One region of the Rhodococcus pseudokoreensis genome, then DNA from elsewhere that is predicted to be linked to it. Evidence: riboswitches for the same ligand, from Rfam matches in the RefSeq annotation. Region 1 holds a riboswitch; the other holds the start of a gene.
What was found. Region 1 has a riboswitch for cyclic di-AMP ahead of JWS13_RS40585 (NlpC/P60 family protein). Riboswitches for the same ligand answer to the same signal wherever they lie in the genome.
Positions count from the first base shown of each region.

Region 2: another riboswitch for cyclic di-AMP. It lies ahead of JWS13_RS17175 (transglycosylase family protein); the one in region 1 lies ahead of JWS13_RS40585 (NlpC/P60 family protein).

Region 1 covers NZ_CP070619.1:7,733,165-7,742,037, reverse strand. The annotation lists gene JWS13_RS40605 (AMP-dependent synthetase/ligase) at 1-894, shown strand, start outside; gene JWS13_RS40600 (glycosyltransferase family 4 protein) at 958-2,085, opposite strand; gene JWS13_RS40595 (peptidase MA family metallohydrolase) at 2,129-3,496, opposite strand; gene JWS13_RS40590 (C40 family peptidase) at 3,546-4,598, opposite strand; gene JWS13_RS40585 (NlpC/P60 family protein) at 4,979-5,524, opposite strand; cyclic di-AMP (ydaO/yuaA leader) riboswitch at 5,539-5,703, opposite strand; gene JWS13_RS40580 (DEDD exonuclease domain-containing protein) at 6,161-7,927, shown strand; gene JWS13_RS40575 (Lrp/AsnC family transcriptional regulator) at 7,924-8,199, shown strand; gene trpD (anthranilate phosphoribosyltransferase) at 8,209-8,873, opposite strand, start outside.
Region 2 covers NZ_CP070619.1:2,622,877-2,631,749, forward strand. The annotation lists gene JWS13_RS17135 (NACHT domain-containing protein) at 1-1,673, opposite strand, end outside; gene JWS13_RS17140 (DUF3027 domain-containing protein) at 1,850-2,683, opposite strand; gene JWS13_RS17145 (glutaminyl-peptide cyclotransferase) at 2,722-3,516, shown strand; gene JWS13_RS17150 (MFS transporter) at 3,588-5,258, shown strand; gene JWS13_RS17155 (DUF2771 domain-containing protein) at 5,265-5,750, shown strand; gene JWS13_RS17160 (cold-shock protein) at 5,815-6,225, opposite strand; gene JWS13_RS17165 (hypothetical protein) at 6,395-6,634, shown strand; gene JWS13_RS17170 (YccF domain-containing protein) at 6,679-7,056, shown strand; cyclic di-AMP (ydaO/yuaA leader) riboswitch at 7,291-7,504, shown strand; gene JWS13_RS17175 (transglycosylase family protein) at 7,513-8,094, shown strand; gene JWS13_RS17180 (hypothetical protein) at 8,161-8,349, opposite strand; gene JWS13_RS17185 (helicase-associated domain-containing protein) at 8,410-8,873, shown strand, end outside.

The DNA of each region.
Region 1 (8,873 bases):
GCCGCCGAGACGGCCATCGCGTGGAGCGAGGCGCAGGACAACGGCGGCCCGGGACTGGTCCTCAAAGCCAAGCACGCACTGTTCGACAAGCTGGTGTTCTCGAAGCTGCGGGCCGCGCTCGGCGGCAAGTGCCAGCTGGCGATCTCCGGCGGCGCTCCGCTCGGTGCGCGCCTCGGCCACTTCTTCCGCGGCATCGGCATCACCATCTACGAGGGCTACGGCCTCACCGAGACGTCCGCGGCGTTCGCCGTCAACACGATCGGCGAGCAGAAGGTCGGGTCGGTCGGCAAACCCCTTGCCGGCAATTCCGTTCGCATCGCCGAGGACGGCGAGATCCTGTTGTCGGGGCCGGTCGTCTTCGGCGGCTACTGGCGCAACGAGAACGCGACCGCCGATGCGATCGAGAACGGCTGGTTCCACACCGGCGACCTCGGGTCGGTCGACGCGGACGGCTACATCACCATCACCGGCCGCAAGAAGGAGATCATCGTCACAGCGGGCGGCAAGAACGTCTCCCCCGCCCAGCTCGAGGATCACCTGCGCGCCCACCCGCTGATCAGCCAGGCCATCCTCGTCGGCGACCAGCAGCCGTTCATCGGCGCGCTCATCACCATCGACGCCGACGCACTGCCCGCGTGGAACGAGCGCAACGGCAAGCCCGCGGGTACGACGGTCGCGGATCTGCTCGCCGACGCCGACCTCACGGCCGAGATCGACGAGGCCGTCGCCGAGGCCAACAAGCTCGTGTCGCACGCGGAGGCCATCAAGAAGTTCCGGGTCCTGCCCGTCGACTTCACGGAGGAAACCGGGGAGCTCACGCCGACGATGAAGCTCAAGCGCAGCGTGGTGCACGACAGCTTCGCCGACGACATCGCCGCCCTCTACGCCAAGTAGTGCGCCTCCGGCGCTCGTAAGTACTTGTTAACCGCCCGCGGTTGAGAAGTACTCACGGGGCGGTCACGCCAGGAGGGACTGCAGCTTCGCGGCGAGCACGTCCCAACGCCACTGCGCCTTGACCCAGTCCCGGCCGGCCGCGCCCATCGCCGCCGCCCGGTCGCGATCGGACAGCACCGCGATCACCGATCGCGCGACCTCGGCCACCGACGTGCCGTCCACGACCATCCCGGTTTCGTTCTGCCGCACCGTTTCCGGGGCGCCGCCGGACTGTCCGGCGATGACCGGGACACCGGAGGCCGACGCCTCGAGGAACACGATGCCGAGGCCTTCCACGTCGAGTCCCGCGCCCCGCGTGCGGCAGGGCATCGCGAACACGTCGGCGATCGTGTGGTGCGCCGCCAGCTCCGCGGACGGCACCGTTCCCGTGAACACGACGTGGTCCTCGACGCCGGCCGAGCGGGCGAGGGAGCGCAGGCGGTCCTCGTAGGGTCCGCCGCCGACGATCACGAGGACGGCGCCGTCGACGTGTTCGCGGATGTTCGGGAGCGCCCTGATGAGGATGTCCTGGCCCTTGCGCGGCACGAGCCGGGACAGGCACAGGATCGTCGGGCGGTCCCCCAGCCCGTACCGGGCGCGCAGTTCGGACCTCGCCCCGCTGTCCGGGGTGAACAGGTCGGTGTCGACTCCGGGCGGGAGGTGCTCGAGTGCCGCACCGGCGCCGAATGCGGACGCGAATCGGCCGCGGGTGTAGCGGCTGACGTACGTGACGACGTCGGTGTCGTCGCCGATCCGGCCGAGGGCCTGGCGGGCGGCGGGGAGCATCGACCAGCCGACCTCGTGCCCGTGGGTGCTCGCGACCACCCGTTCCGCTCCGGCGCGGCGCAGCGTCGAACTGAGCAGGGCGAGCGGGGCCGCTGCGCCGAACCAGACGCCGTTGCAGTCGTGTTCGGCGAGCAGCCTGGTGGCGCGGCGGGCGACGAACGGTGTCGGCACCATCAGGGTGGTGGGGTGCCGGACGACCTGAAACGGTTGCCGCGCATCGAACTTGATGTGCGAGTCGCCGCGCCAGCGCGGGGCGTAGACGACCAGGTCGTCGGCGGGCAGGTGCTTGGCGAAGGTGTGCAGGTACGACTGAATTCCGCCGGGTCGTGGCGGAAAATCGTTCGTCACCAACAGGGTTCGGCGCATGTGATCACCGTAGGGGGTCGGCCGCGCGGTCACCGACGCAGGGTCACCCCAGGTGAGCGCCCACCCAGTCGGTCCAGCGGTCCCGCAACTGCTCGGCGTCGACGCCGAGGACGTCGGACAGTCGTGCGTCGACCGTGTCCGGATCGGACTCCCCCACGGCCAGTGTCCGGTACAGCTCCGTCAGCTTCGATTCGCCGTACTGCTCCGCGACGAACGCGTTGATCGACCACGCGGTCTCGTAGGCCACGGAGCCGCGTTCGCCGGACTCGGAGAAGTCGGTGTTCTCGGGGAACCCGGTCGGCGGACCCTCCGCGCCCACCTGCGCGGTCAGGGCCGGCGCGATCTGCCGTGCGGCCTCACCGGTTCCCCGGTAAGCGGCGTACTCGGCGTAGCCCTCCAGCACCCACATCGGTGAGCGGTCCACCGTCTCGGCGCGCGCCGCCACGTGGATGAGTTCGTGTCGCAGTATCGCCCGCCGGGTGACGTCGGTGAGCCGTTCCGCCGACGAGGGGCTGAACACGATCCGCTGCCCGGTGACCGCGCCGGCGTCGGGGTCGACGGCGTCCGAGATGGCGACCGCGGCGATGCCGAAACCGTCGTGATCGGGACCGACGAGGGCAGTGAACTCGTCCTGCGATCCGGCGACCCACACGAGCGCGCGGCCCGCCCAGTCCGAACCCCACAGCTGGGTGGCGTTGACGACGGCGGCGGGGAGTTCCTCCGCCAGCCGGTCCACCATCGCGACGTTCTCGGGATGCCCGAGCACCACCGACGTCCGGCCGTCGCCGGTGTCGACGCGTCGCGACACGACGGTTCCGAAGTCCCACGGTCCGCGCCAGGTCCGCCGCTCGCCGTCCACGGTGGCACTGTCGCTGACGAGTGCCCAGCTGTCGCCGCGCCGGGCGACGACGAGTGCGACGGGTTTGCGGGTGGGGTTCTCGTCCGCCCCCGCGATCGCGTAGCGCAGTTGCACGGCAGGCGCCCACACCTCGTCCGCCCCGAGCGCGTCGACGAGGCTCGACGGCACCACCGTCTCGGGACTCTCGGTGATCTCGTAACCCCAGTCCGAGAATTCCACCCCGGCAACGTTGCTCGCGCGGCGCGTCTCCGCGGCCAGGAAGCCCGGCGACGCCGCCCGATCCATCAGACCCGACAGCCGGGCCGTGTCGTTCGTCCGCACGGCCGACGCCCACGTGTCGAGGAGCGCCTGGACGGCCGCTGCACGCGAGTCCGAGCCGGCCTGCGCGGTGCCGACCGCCCCGTCGGCGCCCCGCTCGTCGTGAGAGAACCCGGTCAGCGCGAGTACGACGACGACGGCGAGGACGAGTCCGGCCAGCGCGGCGAGCTCCCACGGGCGCGCCTGACGGCGTGAGGTCGGCTCCGCTGCGGGAGACGGGTCTGATGCGGGCACGCCGGTGAGTGTATGAGCACGCCCGCGTGCCGTCGCCGGACGGTCGCCGTCAGTAGCGGCGCGCCCCGTAGAAGGGGAACTTCGCCATCGACTCGATCTTCACCGGCACACCGAACGTCGAGGCGTGGAGAATGTTGCCGTTTCCTGCGTAGAGGCCGACGTGGGACGCGTCGTTGTAGAAGAGGACGACGTCGCCGGGCTGGAGTTCGTCGCGGGACACAGGGGTGCCGCCGCTGGCCTGAGCCTGACTGGACCGCGGGAGCGTCTTGCCGATCTGCTTGTACGCCCAGACGACGAGCCCGGAGCAGTCGAACTGGTCGGGGCCGGTGGCGCCCCACACGTACGGGTCGCCGATGCGGGTCATGCCCGCCTGCAGCGCGCTCGTGCCCGAGCCGGGAGTGAGGTGCGCGAGGATCGTGTTGGGATCGAAGCCGGGCGGGAAGGGCGTCCCCGCCAGCTGGTCGCGTTCGGCGCCGGTGAGATCGCCGAACGCTTTGATCACGTCGGCGATCTGCGCTTGCAGGTCGCTCTGCTTGCGCTGCAGGTCGTCGCTGACCACCTTGGCCTGTTCGGTTGCCGCCCGCGCGGAATCCGCCGACTGCTTCGACGCCTCGGCCGCCTTGGTGGCGTCCGATGTGGCCGATTGGAATTGCGCGACCTGGTTGCGGGTGTCGTTGGAGATGGCGTCCAGCGCGGACATCTGATCGAGGAGTTGCTGCGGTGAGTCGCTGACCATCACGGCGAACAGGCGATTGGTCCGGGCGCCCTGGTAGTTGGCGGTGGCGAGTTTGTTCACCACGGGCTGGAAGACGGCGACTCGCGCGTTGGCCTCGTCGAGCACGCCCTGGTCCGCCGCGAGCCGGGCGTCCGCGTCGCGCTGCGCCGACTGCTTGGCCTCGAGATCGATCTGCGCGTTGTGGAGGGCCTCCGACGTCTGCTCTGACTGCCGGGACAGGTCACCGAGCTTCGTCAGCGCCTCGGTCGGGTTGGTGGTGACCGGGTCCGCACCCGCCTGGATCGAGGGCAGCGACACGAGCGCCACCGACAGCACTCCGGCTGTCAGCACGCTGCCCAGGGAGCGCTTCATCTTGTGTGAGGCCACGGAAATGCGGTTCTCCGATCGTCGATCTCCACCAGCCGGGTCGGGTGTCCGATGCGCGGCTCAGGAATTTCCCCGGCCGATGCGACCGCGGAGTGCCGAAGAGGTGGTGACCCGGCGTTGCCGCCCGGTTGGCGCGACAAGACTTCGCAAGGTCTCGGATAGGTTACGGAATGGCATACGTTTGTGTCCACCCATGTCACGACGGGGGTGGCGGGGACCACCCGGCGGGCGAACGACACGCTGTCTGCCTGGGGCGCAACGACATCGAGGGTGGGTTCGAATTGTAATTCGAACCCACCCTCGGTGGTCGTGCGAGATCCTGCGAAGCTACCCCGTGCATCCCCGCCCTCGACTCGGTGGATGCCTCGCCTCGTGTCGGATCAGTAGCGGCGTGCGCCGTCGAAAGGCATGGACGCGATGGGCGCCAACTTGACGGGCTGACCCTCGGTGGAGGCGTGGATCACGTTGCCGTTGCCGGCGTAGATGCCCGAGTGCGAGCCGCCGTAGAAGGAGATCACGTCGCCGGGGCGGAGATCGGACTGCGACACCGGAGTACCGGCGGCCGCCTGCGCGTAGCTGGTGCGCGGCAGGTTCAGTCCGGCCTGCTTGAACGCCCACTGCACCAGGCCGGAGCAGTCGAACGAGTTGGGACCTGCGGCGCCGTAGACGTACGGCGAGCCGAGCTTGGTCTGAGCGGCCTGAACGGCCTTGTCGCCTGCGGTGCTGCCCGGCGCGGGGGGCACGGGCAGGTTCGGGACACCGGGGATCTGCGGGATGACGACACCCGGGATCTCGAAGGTTCCGACACCGGGGATGGTGATGGGGTCTGCGGCCGCGGGGGCCGCGGTAGCGGTGAGCGCTCCGACTGCGAGCGCGCCGGCGACGACTGCCCGTCGCACATTCCGCTTGGAAACTTGTGACGCCACGAAAGGGGTACTCCGTTTCTTCCATTCATCCGCCGACCGAGTTAGCTGACGGGTTCGGGCTGGGAAGATCAGCCCTACCCACCGGTGCGTGAGGACGTCCCGGCGGGATTCACCCCAGTAGAAACTTGGGTTCCCGGTACGACCGCTCTCGCGAGTGGCCGATTAGGCGGTGACTAGCGATGCTGCCCCGGTGTTGGGGCTGCGAGACTCCGCTAGGTCTCAGGAAGGTTACGAAATGGAATACCCCGATGTCGACCGGAACACGCGGAAAGTGTCCGTTTGCACCGTTTCGGGGTTTGCGGGCGCGCGATACCCACATTCGGTAACGACTGGATAACAAGCGGTATGTTTCCGTTCGCTTTTCGACAGCGGGAGTGGGGATTTCGCGTAGCCCCGCGACTCCCCTTCCTGGACTCGCGCCACATTCCCGCTGTTCAACGGGGGTGGCGCGGACCCTGTTCGACAGGCGCGCCGGACCCGCAGCCCGCAGTCCCCCCGCCCCTGAAACCCACGTTCCGAGTCGCTCGCCCGGCCGCCCCTCCACCCGCCGCCGCAGCCCGCAAACGGGCAGTGTGATCCTCGTCTCTCCGGGCTCCCCGGGCGGGTCTGTCGGTGCCCGTCCATACGCTCTGAGCCGTGAGTGTCCCCGGCGTACCCGAACAGCTGAGATTCGACGAGCTCGACACCCCGCTGCGGGACACCACGTTCGTGGTGGTCGACCTCGAGACCACCGGAGCGCGACCGGGCGAGGACGCCATCACCGAGATCGGGGCGGTGAAGATCCGCGGCGGCGAGGTGATCGCCGAGATGGCCACCCTGGTCGACCCGGGACGGTCCATCCCGCCGCACATCGTCGAGATCACGGGCATCACCACTGCGATGGTGATCGATGCACCCCGCATCGAGCGCGTGCTGCCCGCGTTCCTGGAGTTCGCACGCGGGGCGGTGCTCGTCGCCCACAACGCCCCCTTCGACACCGGCTTCCTCAAGGCCGCCGCATCGGCCACCGACACCCCCTGGCCCAAGTTCACCGTGCTCTGCACGGTCAAACTGGCCCGGCGGGTCCTCACCCGCGACGAGGCGCCGTCCGTGAAACTGTCGTCGCTGGCCCGGCTGTTCGACGCCGGGACCACCCCGACCCACCGGGCCCTCGACGACGCCCGCGCCACCGTCGACGTGCTGCACGCCCTCATCGCCCGGGTCGGCAACCAGGGAGTGCACAGCCTCACCGAGCTCGTCGACTACCTACCCGACGTCTCCTCGCACCAGCGGGCCAAACGCACGCTCGCCAGTCATCTCCCCCGTTCGCCCGGCGTCTACCTGTTCCGCGGGCCGTCCGACGAGGTCCTCTACGTCGGCACGACGACGGATCTGCGCCGCCGGGTGCGCAACTACTTCACCGGCTCCGAGACGCGCGGCCGGATGAAGGAGATGGTCGCGCTGACCACCCGGATCGACCACGTCGAATGCGCGCACGCTCTCGAGGCGGGCGTGCGCGAGCTCCGGCTGCTCGCCGCCCACACGCCGCCGTACAACCGGCGGTCCAAGTACCCGAAGCGCGGCTGGTGGATCACTCTCACCGCGGAGGCCTTCCCCCGGCTGTCGGTCGTGCGGACCCCGTCCGCCGATTCACTCGGACCGTTCCGGTCCCGCTCGACCGCCGTCGACGTCGCCGACGTCCTCGCCGAGTACTGCGTTCTCCGCACGTGCACGAGCCGGATTCCGAAGGGACGGGCGCACGGTGCGCAGTGTCCGCCCCGCGAGCTCGGGCGCTGCCCCGCGTCCGTCCACGGCCGCGACACGGAGGACGCCTACCGTCCCGGTCCGGAACTCTTCCGGCTCTTCCTGCGCGGCGCCGACGACGCGCCGCTGCACCGGATGCGCGCACGGGTGGAGGAACTGGCCGCGGGCGAGTTGTTCGAGAACGCCGCGCGGCTGCGGGATCGCACTGCGGAGGTCGTCCTCGCATTGCGCAGAATGCAGCGCCTGGCCGCCTTGACCGCCCTCGATCAGCTCGTGGCCGCTCGCCCCGCCGCGACCGGCGGCTGGGAGTTCGCAGTGATCCGTTCCGGGCGTCTCGCGTCCGCGGGCTGCGCCCGGCGGGGAATCCACCCGATGCCGGTGGTCGACGCGCTCGTCCTCACCGCCGAAACCGTCGTTCCGGACGCGACTCCGCTTCGCGGCGCATCCCCCGAGGAGGCCGGACTGCTCGCGCGCTGGCTCGACCAGGACGACACCCGGATCGTCAGCGCATCCTCGGGGTGGTGTGAGCCCGCACGGGGTGCCGGATCCTGGTCCGAGTGGTGCGCGCTCGCCCGCGCCGGCAGCGCGTCGACACGGGACGCCGAGACCCGACCACCCGCACCGGGTTCCGCCGACCACCGCTTAGGCTGGCGATCATGATCAACGCCATCGTCCTGATCCACGCCGAAGCCCACCGCATCCCGGAGACCGCTCAGGCCGTCGCCGACATCGAGGGCGTCGACAAGGTCTACTCCTGCGCAGGCGACGTCGACCTCATTGCGATCGTGCGGGTCCGGGACCACGCGAAGATCGCGGAGGTCGTCACCGAGGGAATCAACAAGGTGGACGGCGTCTCGCGGACGGCGACGCACATCGCGTTCCAGTCCTACTCCAGCGCCGACGTGGAAGCGGGCTTCTCCATCGGCGAATAGGTCCGCCGGCTATTTGCTGGTCGCCAGGCCCGACGTGAGTTCGGCCCACCGGCCGAGCAGCGTCGCGGCCGCTCCGCTGTCGATGGACTGGGCCGCCGTCGAGAGCCCGTCCGACAGTCCCTCCTCGAGGGTGCGGCCGCCGAGACCCCGGAACGCCGCGATCGCCGCCGCGGCGTTGAGCAGGACCGCGTCGCGGACGGGGCCGGTCTCACCCGCGAGGAGTCGCCGCGCCACCGCCGCGTTCACGTCGGCGTCGCCGCCGCGCAGTGCGTCGAGCGACACCCGCGCGATGCCGATGTCGCGGGGGTCGAACTGACGGGTGGTCACCGACCCGTCGGCGACGATGTGGACGGTCGACGTGGTCGACGTCGTCAATTCGTCCAGGCCGTCGTCGCCGCGCACCACCAGCGCCGAATTGCCGCGCTGCGCGAGCACACCGGCCACCACCGAGATCAGGCCGGGGAAGGCGCAGCCGATGAGGCCGGCCCGCGGACGAGCCGGGTTGGTGAGCGGTCCGAGCACGTTGAAGACGGTCGGGATGCCGATCTCCTTGCGGGGCGCGCCCGCGAACCGCAGCGCGGGGTGGAACACCGGCGCGAAGCAGAAGCCGATGCCGACCTCCCGCACGCAGCGGGCCACCTCGTCGGGGCCGAGATTGATCTTGACGCCGAGCG
Region 2 (8,873 bases), 5.1 Mb from region 1:
GGTCCGGTGGGGAGTTCGGCGCGCAGCACGGTGAAGCCCCAGCCGACGCCAACGGCGCGGAGGGCGTCCTCCCCCACCCGTTCCGCGAACGCGGAGTCCACGCACGCGAACGGCGAGTCGTCCACCAGGACCTCGGCGAGTGGCGCACCGGGCAACAGCAATTCGTCCGCCCCGCGCAACTCCCCGTCGATATCCGGCAGGGGCAGCAGACCGAGCCACGACGGCAGACCGCCGGGATCGACGCGGCCCGCGAGATCGAGCACCGCGACCGACAGTTCTTCGGCTGCCGCCGCGTCGTCGGGGTCGAGGTCCTCGATCTCGGCGCGCAGCGCCGGATCCGAGAGCAGGTCGACGGCCGTGGCGGTCTTCGCGCCGAGCCTCGACAGCAGCGGGTGCGCGGCGTCGGGGTGGACGAGCCTCGTCCAGTCGACACCCAGGACTCCGTCGATGTCGTGACCCAGCAACACCGTTCGCGGGCCGGTCACGGTGCGGCCGTCGGACAGCGGCACCGGGATCGACGCCAGTTCCTCCGCGGCGAGGGCGTCAATCGCCAGCGGTTCGAGCGCCGCGTACAGGCGCTGCCACCAGGACGGTTCCCGTTCGATGCCACTGAGCAGTTCGGTGAGGCGGGCCAGGCCGAGGCGGTGGGCGTCGACCGCGGCCAGTGCAGGCGCCCAGCGGGGGCCGGACAGATCCGGGACGACCAGGCCGTCGACGATCTCGGCGAGCAGTTCGGCGAGTTCGTCGGTGAGCCCGGGGACCACCGACGCCCGGCCGGGGGCCTTGTCCTTGCCGTCGACGGTCGGCAGCCAGGGGTGCTCGCGGAGTTCGGCGACGAGATGGTCGCGCAGCGCCGAGTCGACCTCGCTGCGTGCGAACGCGGGGACGGGAACCAGCGACAGTCGCTGTTCGGGCGGCACCGCGGCCACGAACTCGGCGTATCCGGTGGCCAACTCGGCGATCGCGGCGCCGGGCAGGATGCGCCTGCGGTCGGGTTGCATGGCGATGTCCGCGACGAGGATCGCGGGTACCGACAGTTCCTCGTCCGAGCGGGTGGGGGCGCGCAGCACGTCCTCGGTGACGGGTGCGACGACGCCGTCCCGGACCGGGACGAGCCAGCGTGCGCGCCCGGACTCGTACTGCCACCAGCGGTCGTCGCCGATCGCGACCTCGGTCAACCCGGACTCGAGTGGTCGTTCACGCCGGCGGAACTGCTTGTCGCCCACGGTGATCGAGACGAGCGCCGGGAGCTCGAGCAGAAGGTCGGGGGCCTCGCGCGCCATGTACGCGAGCAGCGACTCGCCGTCGACGTCCTCGCGCAGCGTCAGCACGACTTCCGACGCCGCACCCGCGGCCGGGCGGGTCTCGGTGGGCCACGCCAGCCGGAGGGCGGGCACGCCCGCGCCAGGGTCGGCGCCGTCGAGATCCCGCAGTTCCGACCTCGTGCGGTCCGCCGAGAACAGCACGGAACCGGACGTCGACCGCAGTTCGACCTCGTCACTCACCGACAGCACCGCCGTGAAACCGACGCCGTAGCGGCCGACGGTCGCCCCGGATTTGTTCGACGCCCGCAGCGCGACCAGCGCCTGCACTCCCGGCTCGTCGAGCGGTGTGCCGGTGTTGGACACGCTCAGGACGCGTCCGTCGAGGCGCACGGACAGCTCGCCGGGCACTTCGGCGCGGGCCGCGGCGTCGGCCGCGTTCTGCGCCAGCTCGGTGAGGAGCCGGTCGCGGTAGCCGGCGCGGGCCAGATCGGATTCGGCCGCGGCGTCCTCCCGCAGGCGGGTCGGGGACGTGCGCCACGCGAGGAGCGTCGAATCCCTCAGGGCGGCGGTGCCGAAAGGATCGGCTAGCTGGTCGATGCGGATTCCTCGGCGTCGGTGACCTCGGCAGCAGCTTCCGTCTCGGTTGCGGCCCGCTCGACGACCTCGACGGCGCCGTCGTCGTACGCGTCGTACTGCGGCGAACCGGCGCCCGTGGGGAGCAGGGTGTCGGAGTGGGCGCCGCACCCGTACGTGACGTCGACGACGTGCCCGTCGGCGGCCATCTCGTTGCCGCACACGCCGAACGCCCCGTGCAGGGACCCGGCGAGCGGGAGGTAGAAACCGCACAGCCCGCACGTCGACGGCGCGGCCTTGGCCATCTCCGAGTCGGGGCCGTAATCGCCGTCGTGCCAGCGCTGGGCGGCGTCGAGGCGACCCTCGAGGCTCATCGTCTGCTTGCGGCCCAGGCCCAGTTCGAGGGCGGCGTCGTCGATCTCGGGGTCGCCCGTCGCCACGTAGCCGGGGACGAGGCGGGGGTCACCGGCAGGCGGTGCCAGGAGATCGCCCGCGGACAGGTCACCGGGCCGAATCCGCTGGTCCCACGGAATCCATTCGGGTGCGACCAGCGCATCGGGTCCCGGGAGGAGGGCGAGTTCGCTGACGGTGGCACGGTCCGACTCGGGATCGGCGGCCACCACCACCGCCCACTGCCAGCCCCGGTAGCCCGGAAGGTCCGCAACGAAACGGTGAGTCGCGGCGCACTCGTCCTCGGACGTGACGCCCAGATAGTCGCCGACTCCCCCTTCCTGCAGTTGGACCAATGCGGTTCGGGCGAGCTCGACGGCGTCGGTCAGTACGGGACGCGCCACTGCGCGCTCGTCGGAAGAAGCAACACTCACACCACCAGTTTGCCGCACCACCGCAAGTGCGTGCCCACCTGGGCTGTCATGCTGGTCCGATGACCGGCCGGAGGCACCTCGTCCCAGCCCTGCTCGCGGTGGCGTGGATGGTCACCGCATGCTCCCCGCAGAGTCCGGTGGCGGCGGGCGCGGCGGGCACGAATCTCCGCGCGGAGATCGTCCGCACCGTCGACCACGACCCGAATGCGTTCACCCAGGGCCTCGAGATCGACGGCACCGAACTGCTCGAGGGCACCGGTCGCCCCGGCGAATCCTGGGTGCAGGCCACCGACCTCGACAGCGGCACCGTCCGGGCGCGCGCCGAACTGCCGTCTCCCCTGTTCGGCGAGGGCATCACGGTGAGCGACGACACGATCTGGCAGCTGACGTGGCGTGACGGGGTCGCCGTCGTCCGCGATCGGGCGACGCTCGCCGAACAGCGGCGGGTCCCGTTCGACGGCGAGGGGTGGGGCATCTGCGCGTTGCCCGGCGCCCTGGTCACGAGCGACGGCTCACCCACCCTCACGTTCCGCGACCCGGTCACGTTCGAACCCCGGCGCACCGTGCAGGCGATGCAGGACGGAAACCCCGTCTCCCGGCTCAACGAACTCGAATGCGCGGACGACGGCGCGATCTACGCGAACGTCTGGACCACCGACACCCTCGTCCGCATCGATCCGTCGGACGGACGGGTCACCGCGGAGATCGACGCCTCCGCCGTCCGCGACGCGCTTCCGCCCGGCCCGCGGGACGTCGACGTCCTCAACGGCATCGCCCAGATCCCGGGAACGGACCGGTTCCTCGTCACCGGAAAGTACTGGCCGGCCATGTTCGAGGTGCGGTTCGTTCCCTGACAGGCCGATCTGACCAGCATTGGCCGGGGTTGCTGTGGTCGCATGTCTCCCGACTAGGACAGAATTAGGGAGTGACCGGACCGCGCGAACCCAACGAGCCTGACGGCGGTCGGGCTCCTGACGAGAATCCCGGGCCCCCCGTTCATCCCGGCTACGACAAATACCCGCCCGCGGCACGCCCCGGCGGCCGGCGCACGCCGCTGCCGCCCCTGCATCCGGTCGGCGGCGGGCAGCGTCCCCGGTCCGACGAGGAGCGGGCGGACGCCCCCAAGGCGCCGCCGATGCCGCGCAAGCTCACCGTCACCCGGGTGGCGGCGATGCGCAGCCGGGAACTCACCAACAAGGGCATCGCGACGTTCCACCGGGCCGCCAAGGCGGACGGTGCGGACAAGTCTGGGCTCACCGCGCTCACCTACGCGGTGATGGCCAACAACGCGACCGACGCGGCCATCGCCGTCGCCCTGGCGAACACGCTGTTCTTCTCGGCCGCGACGGGCGAGGACAAGACGAAGGTCGCGCTGTACCTGCTGATCACGATCGCCCCGTTCGCCGTCATCGCTCCGCTGATCGGTCCGATGCTCGACCGCCTCCAGCACGGCCGCCGCGTCGCGCTGGCCACGTCGTTCGGACTCCGGACGATGCTGGCGATCGTGCTCGTCTTCAACTTCGACAGCTGGGTGCTGTATCCGGCGGCGCTCGGAATGATGGTGCTCAGCAAATCGTTCTCGGTGCTCAAGAGTGCGGTCACCCCACGTGTGCTGCCACCGGAGATCGACCTCGTACGCGTCAACTCCCGGCTCACCGTGTTCGGGCTTCTCGGCGGAACCATCGGTGCGGGCGCCCTCGCGGGTGCTCTCGCCATGGCCACCGGTTCCGTCGGCGCGCTGTGGCTGGCGGCCGTCATCACCGCCCTCGGCGCGTACCTCAGCATGCGGATCCCGTCGTGGGTCGAGGTCACCGAAGGCGAGGTTCCCGCCACCCTCACGTACCACGGCGACGAACACCCGACCGAGGTGATCGGACGCACCCGCGTGCTGCAACCCGAGGCCCCGGCCGCCGCGAAGACCGGCAAACGTCGGCAACCACTGGGCCGCGCGGTCATCACCGGGTTGTGGGGCAACAGCACCATCCGTGTGCTCACCGGGTTCCTCACCCTGTACATCGCGTTCGTCGCGAAATCGAAGACCGACCACGAACCGCTGGTCCAGGCCGCCATGCTCGGCTTGGTCGGCGCGGCCGCCGGCATCGGCAACTTCGCGGGCAACGCCGCGGGCGCCCGGATCAAGCTGGGCCGCCCCGCCCTCATCGTGCTGCGCTGCACGGGCGCAGTGTGGATCATCGCCGTCCTCGCCGCGATCACCGACAATCTCCTGACCGCCGCCCTCGCCACGCTCGTCGCATCGGCCGCCAGCGCCCTCGCCAAGGTGTCGCTGGACGCGTCGCTGCAGCACGACCTGCCCGAGGAGTCGATCGCGTCCGGATTCGGGCGGTCGGAGACCGTTCTACAGCTGAGCTGGGTCGTGGGCGGGGCTCTGGGCGTGCTGCTGCCCACCGAATACTGGATCGGGTTCTCGGTAGTCTCCGCCGTGATGACCGTCGGGCTCGTCCAGACCATCCTCACGTACCGCGGCAGCACCCTCCTGCCCGGGCTCGGAGGAAAACGCCCCGACCTGGCCGAACAAGAAGTGACCGAGCACCACTCGACCCACCGGGCCGACCGATCGACAGGAAATGTGAAGTAAGTGAGAATGCAGGCGCGAACCAAGAAGATCCTCGCACTGATCGCAGTGGGCCTGATAGTGGTCCTGGTGGCCTTCGTCGGAGTCGTCTACACACTGGTCCGCAATTCCTCGCCCCGCCTGCCCGAGATCACGGCCTTCGCGCACGACCGGGCCGAGCAGGTCGCCCCGCTCGGCTACTGCAACCTGTATCTCGAGGACTGCGAGACCGGCGACCTCGCCGAACTCGACGTGCCCCCCGGCTCCTCGCTGCAGCTGTCGTTGCCGCCGGAGATCGTCGACGCCCCGTGGCGCATGCTCGTCGTCTACCAGGATCCTTCGGGTCAGGTCCTCGTCCAGGAACAGGTGCACCGCGCCGGTGAGACCCGCGCCGTGACCGTGCCGTCCTCGGAAGAACTGCAACTGGCCGGCGTCGAGATCCAGCTGCCGTCCGCCGTCATCGACGAGCAGGGCCTCACCCAGGCCCGGGCCGCCTGGTCGATCAAGACCGCCTAGAACGACCCGCCCACGAAGAAGGGCCCCGCGCTGTCACAGCGCGGGGCCCTTCTCGTCGGACGAATCAGCTGTCGAGTTCGCGTGCGACGGCGCGGACCACCTCGGAGATGCGCTGGGCGGTCTTGCGGTCGGGGTACTTGCCCTTGCGCAGGTCGGGCTGGACCTTCGCCTCGAGCAGCGTGATCATGTCCTCGACCATGCCGTGCAGTTCGTCCGGCGTGTGCTTCTTGGCGGACGGCTCCTTGCGGGCGCCGTTCTGACGCAGCGACGGCGCCGGGTCGAGGACCTTCAGGCTCAGCGCCTGGGGTCCGCGTCGACCGGCGGCCATGCCGAACTCGACACGCTGACCGGCCTTGAGGCCCTCGACGCCCTCGGGAAGAGCGGACGAACGCACATAGACGTCCTCCCCCTCCTCCTGCGACAGAAAGCCGAAGCCCTTTTCGACGTCGTACCACTTCACCTTGCCGGTCGGCACCGCGTTCACCCGCTCATCACTTGGAGTGCAGTTGGTTGCACTTGGTATTGGTTGCACTTGGTATGCAAAACAGCGCGCCCCACCTCTGGTGCGGGACGCGCAGTGCCCACAGTCTACCTTGCACGGACCCCCTCCGGCATTCGGGTTTCCAGGCACTATCGTTGCTGGTGTGGCCCACGAATCGACTCCTTCGAGCACTCCTCAGACACCCCGGAGGGGCGACGGACTCCTGCGGGTCGCGCTCGCCCTCTTCGCGATCGGTTTCGTCGCGATCGTGGCGATCTTCCTGACCCCGGTGGTCTCCGATTCCGAACCGGGTCTCGTTCTCTACCTCATCGCCCTCGCCTGCCCGATCGGGTTCCTCCTCGGAATCGTCGCGGCACTGAGGCAGGGCAGACGCTCGCGCTGACCCACCCGACCACCGGGGCATTCCCAACCACCGAGGGGACGATCATGAGAATTCTGCTCAACATCATCTGGCTGATCTTCGGCGGTCTGTGGCTGGCGCTGGGGTACTTCGTCGCCGGAATCCTGTGCTGCATCCTGATCATCACGATCCCGTTCGGCATCGCGTCGTTCCGGGTCGGCGTCTACGCGCTGTGGCCGTTCGGGAAGACCGTGATCGACAAGCCGACGGCCGGGGTCGCCTCGGTGATCGGCAATGTCATCTGGTTCATCATCGCAGGTCTGTGGCTCGCGATCGGGCACGTCGTCACGGCCGTCGCCATGGCGATCACGATCATCGGGATTCCCCTCGCCGTCGCGAACATCAAGATGATTCCCATCTCGCTGATGCCCCTCGGCAAGGACATCGTCGATGCACCGCGGTGATGTGAGCTTACTCACATAACGGCCCGATAACGGAAGGACAACGGGACGGCGATACGCGCGTCCCGTCGCTACTAGCTGGGAAGAGTCCCGGCGCGCCCAATGAGGCCCCGCAACAGGCGAAGACACACCGCGTTATCAAATGGTGACACTGCGGCCTCGGCCCGTTACCGTCGTCACCGGCCGATGAAACATCGACCACGTCCGGCCCGCCGCGCCAAACCTCGTCCCGCGGGTACCGGAGTCCCGACGAAGCATTCCAGGGACGAGGACGGGGGACCCAAAGTCCTCCAGGGAACGCAAGTTTCCAGACGGACACCGGTCCGAATGTGCCTCGCACAGTCGGATCTTGGGGTGAAGCCAGACCCTCTCCAGCCAGGAGAGGCGAGGCCGGGCGACCTCTCAGCCCGAACCCGACAGCTGACCTCGCAGGCGCGTGTGGAGAGGATCTCTACCATCATGAGCGGACGCCATCGCAAGCCCACCACCACCGGCCGCACCGTCGCCAAGGTCGCCGTCACCGGCGCCATCATGGGTGTCGCCGGAGCAGCCTTCTCGGGCACCGCGAACGCGGCACCCGACTCCGACTGGGACCGCCTCGCGCAGTGCGAGTCCGGCGGCAACTGGGGCATCAACACCGGAAACGGCTTCCAGGGCGGACTCCAGTTCTCCCCGAGCACCTGGAACGCACACGGTGGAACCCAGTACGCAGCCACCGCCAACCAGGCCTCGCGTGAACAGCAGATCGTCGTCGCCGAGAAGGTCCTCGACTCCCAGGGCTGGGGCGCATGGCCGTCCTGCTCCTCGAGCCTCGGCCTGAGCAGCGCACCCACCCAGCGCAACGCCCCCGCCACCGTGCCCGAGGCCCCCGCGGCACCGGCACTCCCCGACCTCACGGGCGGCGTCCCCAGCACCAACGGCACCTCGCAGTACGCGGGCGTCGTCGACAGCGCGATCGAGGCCGTCAAGGCCCAGGGCATCGCGATCGACCCCCAGATCCTGCAGCTCATCGACGCGAACAAGGGACTGCTCGCGCAGTAATCCCCGCAATTCACAGAAGAGGGGCCCTGCACCGATCCGGTGCAGGGCCCCTCTTCTGTCGCGTGGTCAGCGGTTGATCACCGTGTGCGGGTGCGCGTACGGCAACGACTCCGCCGGCAACGGAAACTCGGTGTCCTCGCCGAACGGGGACAATCCGCCCGCACGGGTCGACGACAGTTCGGTCACGGCGTGATCTCCATCGGCGGTTTCGGGCCACCCTGGATCCACATACTGCTTCTTCGAATTGTTAGCCACGGTGCCATTTTGACAGGAGCATTCGGCGACGTACAGCCCAGGTCTCTAATCTGATAGTCGATGACCGACACCGACGACACCACCGCAAGCACCAACGGCACCGCAGTCTCCCCCCGCGGCGCCGCGACGCTCGCGGACTGGCTGGCCGCGCGCAGCGACGCAGAACTGACGGATCTGCTCCGCAGGCGCCCCGATCTCGCGGTCCCGCCGCCGGCCACGATCGTCGTCCTCGCCGGTCGTGCCGAGCAACGGGCGTCGGTCGCGCGTGCGGCCGACAACCTGACGTCCCTGGACTTCGGTGTCCTCGAACTCCTGGCGCTCGAGCGTGCCGACGAGGTGGCCGTGCCCCGGGCCACCCTGCAGGACGCGGTGCGGTCGCGGGCGACGAAGAAGACCGTCGACGCCACCCTGGACGGCCTGCGGTCCGTCGGGATCGTCTGGGGTGACAAGACGTCGCTGCGGATCGTTCCCGCGGTCGTGGCCACCATCCCGTGGCGCGTCGGGCGGAGCGCCGAACCCGTCGA